One region of the Amycolatopsis camponoti genome, then DNA from elsewhere that is predicted to be linked to it. Evidence: riboswitches for the same ligand, from Rfam matches in the RefSeq annotation. Region 1 holds a riboswitch; the other holds the start of a gene.
The links. A riboswitch is a leader RNA that binds a small molecule or an ion and turns the genes downstream of it on or off. The one in region 1 is predicted to bind glycine.
Positions count from the first base shown of each region.

Region 2: it holds a riboswitch for glycine, as region 1 does, so the genes downstream of both, gcvP (aminomethyl-transferring glycine dehydrogenase) here and gcvP (aminomethyl-transferring glycine dehydrogenase) in region 1, are expected to answer to the same signal.

Region 1 is NZ_CABVGP010000004.1:436,743-439,130, forward strand. It holds gene AA23TX_RS49000 (TetR/AcrR family transcriptional regulator) at 1-134, opposite strand, end outside; gene AA23TX_RS49005 (MerR family transcriptional regulator) at 413-991, shown strand; glycine riboswitch at 1,034-1,132, shown strand; gene gcvP (aminomethyl-transferring glycine dehydrogenase) at 1,427-2,388, shown strand, end outside.
Region 2 is NZ_CABVGP010000002.1:837,079-839,466, reverse strand. It holds gene gcvP (aminomethyl-transferring glycine dehydrogenase) at 1-918, opposite strand, end outside; glycine riboswitch at 1,055-1,148, opposite strand; gene AA23TX_RS24450 (helix-turn-helix domain-containing protein) at 1,227-2,388, opposite strand, start outside.

The DNA of each region.
Region 1 (2,388 bases):
ATCTTGGCGAACGTGGCTTTCCGGTAGCCGAGGTCGGCGATCACGCCGATGGTCGCGCCGATGATCTGGGCGCGGCGCGCCGCCTCCGTCACGCTGAGGCCCAGTTCGGCCATGAGGTCGGTTTTTACTTGCATGAGTAAAAATGTACTCGGCTGAGTAAAACGCCGCAAGAGGTTTGAACCATCGGCTCCGGGGTACGGCGAACGGTGCAAAGGCTCATCCGACCGTTGAGGCTTGCCGCGCGTCGCGTTGACCGGTGTTCTCCTGGCGCTTACCGTCGAAGGAGGTAAATCGCCACGGTGTGATTCACGGTCTGGGGCCGGACCGTGGCGATTGATCTCCGGCGGGTCCCACTCCTGGGACCGTCCGGCTGTCATTCGCCGGCCGTCAGGTCGGGCGAGGGGAGGCTTGCGTGGTCGAGGCTGGTTCCGAGAAGCAGCCTGTTGGTGTCGCGGCTGGCGAGCAGGGTGAGCTGTTCCCCGACAACTCGCTGCCGGACGAGCTGGTGGGATACCGCGGCCCGGCTGCGTGCCAGATCGCCGGGATCACCTACCGCCAGCTGGACTACTGGGCCCGGACGAAGCTGGTCGCACCCAGCATCCGCACGGCGCACGGTTCCGGCTCGCAGCGGCTGTACTCGTTCAAGGACATCCTGGTCCTCAAGGTCGTCAAGCGGCTCCTGGACACTGGCGTCTCCCTGCACAACATCCGGGTCGCCGTCGACCACCTGCGCGTCCGCGGAGTCCGCGACCTCGCACGCGTCACCCTGTTCTCCGACGGCACCACCGTCTACGAATGCACCTCGCCCGAGGAGATCGTCGATCTGCTCCAAGGCGGCCAAGGCGTCTTCGGCATCGCGGTCAGCGGCGCCATGCAGGAGATCAGCGGCACCATCCACGAGTTCCCGGCCGAACGCGCCGACGGCGGCGTCGTCGAAACCCACGAGCCGGACGAGCTGACCCAGCGCCGCAACGCCCGCAAGACCGGGTGATCATCGCCGCGGGGAGGCGAGTAAGATCCTCCCTGCGGTCGACGAATCCGCGCGGGAGAGTCCGAGTCACACCACGAGCTCGGCGCCGAAGGAGCAAGTCCTCCCCGGAACCTCTCAGGCACCCCGGACCGCGCGGACTAGACGCCTCTGGAAAGCGGGTCGTCAGGACACAACCTGGTGGCCCCGCCGACGGTGCAAGCCCGGCTCAACCTCGGGTGAAACTCTCAGGCGCCCCTCGGGGTACGGACAGAGTGGGGAGGGTTCCGCGCTCGCGGGTGAGCTGCGCTCGCGCTGCGCGCTCACCCGGCTCGCTCCGGAGTGTCTTGTGGGGGTGCAACCCCCACACCCCGCCCGGCGGGCTCCGCCCCCGGACCCCCGCCGTGGTCACCTTCCGCTCTAGAGTCGGCTTGGTAAGACACCGCCGTTCGGGAGGCCATCGTGGATCTGTCGCTTGCCTCGCTTGAGCAAGGTGTTCCCTTTGCCGAGCGGCACATCGGGCCAGGGCCCGGCGAGCTTCGGCGGATTCTCGATGTTGTCGGGGTCGCTTCTCTTGACGAGCTCTCCGAGCGTGCTGTTCCCGAGTCGCTTCGCTCCTCCGCTCAGCCGCTCGAGCTGCCGCCCGCTGCCAGTGAGGCCCAGGCGCTCGCCGAGCTGCGGGAGCTCGCCTCGCGGAATCGGCCGATGGTCCAGATGATCGGGCTCGGGTACCACGACACCGTCACTCCGCCCGTCATCCGGCGGAACGTGCTCGAGAACCCCGCCTGGTACACCGCGTACACGCCTTACCAGCCCGAGATTTCGCAGGGTCGGCTCGAGGCGCTGCTCAACTTCCAGACCATGGTCGCCGACCTCACCGGGCTGCCCGTCGCCAACGCCTCCATGCTCGACGAGGCCACCGCTGCCGCCGAGGCCATGACGCTGGTGCGGCGGGCCGGGAAGTCCGCGTCACCCCGGTTCGTCGTCGACCGGGACACCCTGCCGCAGACCCTCGCCGTCCTCCGGACCCGCGCCGAACCCCTCGGCATCGAACTCGTCGTCGAAGACCTCTCCCAGGGCCTGACCGGGCTCGGCCTCGGCGGCGACTTCTTCGGGGTCCTGCTGTCCTACCCGGGTGCGTCCGGCGCGGTGCACGAGTTCGACTTCGCGATCGCCGACGCCAAGAAAGCCGGCGCCGCGGTGATCATCGCCGCCGACCCCCTCGCCTTGACGCTGCTGCGGTCGCCGGGGGAACTGGGTGCCGACGTCGCCGTCGGATCCACCCAGCGGTTCGGCGTCCCGCTCGGCTTCGGCGGTCCGCACGCCGCCTACCTCGCCGTCCGGAAAGGCCTGGAGCGGCAGCTGCCCGGCCGGCTCGTCGGCGTCGCGAAGGACGCCGACGGCGCGCCCGCGTACCGGCT
Region 2 (2,388 bases), on a different contig from region 1:
GGCCGGGTTGCCGTCGGCGTCGACCGAGACGCCGACGAGGCGCCCGGGCAGCGAGCGCTCGAGGCCGGCGCGGACGGACATGAACCCGGCGTGCGGACCGCCGTAGCCGAGCGGGACGCCGAAGCGCTGCGTCGAACCCGCCGCGACGTCGGCGCCGAACTCGCCGGGCGCGGTGACCAGCGTCAGCGAGAGCAGGTCGGCGGCGACGGTGAACAGCGCGCCCGCGGCCTTCGCCGACTCGGAAATCGCGTGGTAGAAGCCGCGGCCACGCAGCACGCCGGACGCGCCCGGGTACTGGACGACGACGCCGAAGAAGTCGTCCGGCAGGCCGGTCAGCAGGTCGCGGACCTCGACCTCGATGCCCAGCGCTTCGACGCGGGTCCGCACGACGGCGATGGTCTGCGGCAGGCACTCGGCGTCGAGGACGACCTTGTTCGATTTGGACTTCGACGCGCGGCGCATCAACGTGACGGCTTCGGCGACGGCGGTCGACTCGTCGAGCAGCGAGGCGTTCGCGGTGGCCAGGCCGGTCAGGTCGGCCACCATCGTCTGGAAGTTGAGGAGGGCTTCGAGCCGGCCCTGGGAGATCTCCGGCTGGTAGGGCGTGTAGGCGGTGTACCAGGCCGGGTTCTCGAGGACGTTGCGGCGGATCACGCCGGGGGTGACGGTGTCGGAGTAGCCGAGGCCGATCATCTGCGTCATCGGCCGGTTGCGGGCAGCGAGGGCGCGCAACTCCGCGGTGGCTTCCTCTTCGGACGCGGCCGGCGGGAGGACCAGGTCACGGGTGGCGCGGATGGCGGTCGGCACGGCCGCGCCGACGAGGGCGTCCAGGCTGCCGTAGCCGCACTCGGCCAGCATCTTCGCGCGTTCGGCCTCGGACGGGCCGATGTGGCGGGCGTCGAACTGCGTGGAAGTGATGGGGAGCTCCTCGGGCCTGGGCACACAACGGTGCGCTGGGAACTCCCCCTCTGTCATGGCACCTGAGAGTTTCACCGTGCGGGACACGGCTTTCACCTTGGGTGAGACGCGGGTGCGCCTGCTTTCCAGAGTGGCCTCGCACGAAGCGGTAACAGGTACCTGAGAGATTCTGGGGAGTTTGCTCCTTCGGTGCCCCACTGACTTCGTGGAGGCTCTCCCGCCTCGGCTCTACGGCCCGATCTGCAGTTGTGACGGTCACGGTACCTGCCGGGTTCGAGGTCCGTCTACTTCACCCGGGCAACGCCACATCACCCTTCGAGCGCGGCTCGATCCGCGACGCGCCGCACGACGCCCCCGGCCAGCACCGGTGGCCGGCGCACCCGGCCCGAGGGCAGGACCAGGCGTTTCAGCGGCCCGCCCACCGGCACCGGCGGGTGCCCGGCACCCAGCAGCACCTGCTCGACGATCTGCTCGGCGAACCAGGCCACCGAGTCGTTGAGCCGGTCCAGCGAGGGGCCGTCGCCGTCGAAGACATCCTCGTCGGCGAGCGTGACCTCGAAGTACGCGCAGCCCGGCGGGACCGAGATCGCTTCCTCGATCGCCCGCGCGCCCGCCAGCGGGTCTGCGAAACCCGCTTCGAGCAGCGGCTCGCGGTAGATCCGCGCGGCCCGCTCGCGCATGCGGGGGCCGTAGCGGACCACGACCGGGAGCCGTCCGGTCAGGTCCGGCACGGCCAGGCCGTGCAGCAGCATGATCGGCGGCACCGAGTGCACGAGCCGCGGCGCGGGCTCGGCCAGCTCGCGGGCCGTGATCCGGACGCGGTCGGCCATGGCGTCCGGGAGGCCGAAGTAGCGGAAGTCGACGTTGCCGAACCCGAGGCCGTCGGCGACCAGCGACGCGAGCAGCTCGCCGTACCCCCAGATCGGCGACAGCACGACGACCGGCGGCGCGGCGACGACCGGCGACGGCACGGGCGGACGCGTCGCCTCCTGCTCGGGCACCTGGATCACCAGCCGCGGCGGTTCGTGCCAGTCGTGCACCTCGGCGACCCGCCAGTACAGCCCGAGCGGGCGCCACAGCTCGCCGAGGACGTCGTGCTCGAGGATCCGGCGCACCTCGGCGTCGTCGTGGGGAAAGCCCGGCGGCGCCACGACGCCGACGTAGTGGTGGTAGGTGACGCGGACCTCGTCGCCGCGGGTGGCGGAGCGGATCCGCATCTCCCAGTCGACCGGCGACGCGGCGATGAGGTTGGCCACCTGCGTGCCGGGCGAGGAGTAGACGAGCGCGGTGGCCTGCCGGAGGAACTGCCCGGCCTGGTCGATGCCCTCCCGCAGTGCTTTCGCGGCCTGCGCGACGTGCACCGGGCTGGCCAGGCTGTCGGGCAGCACCCCGGCGACGCGCAGCAGCTCGGCCTCCCCCAGGCCGGTGACCTCGGCGAGCTGGGCCCAGTGGTCGAAGACGGTCACCTTC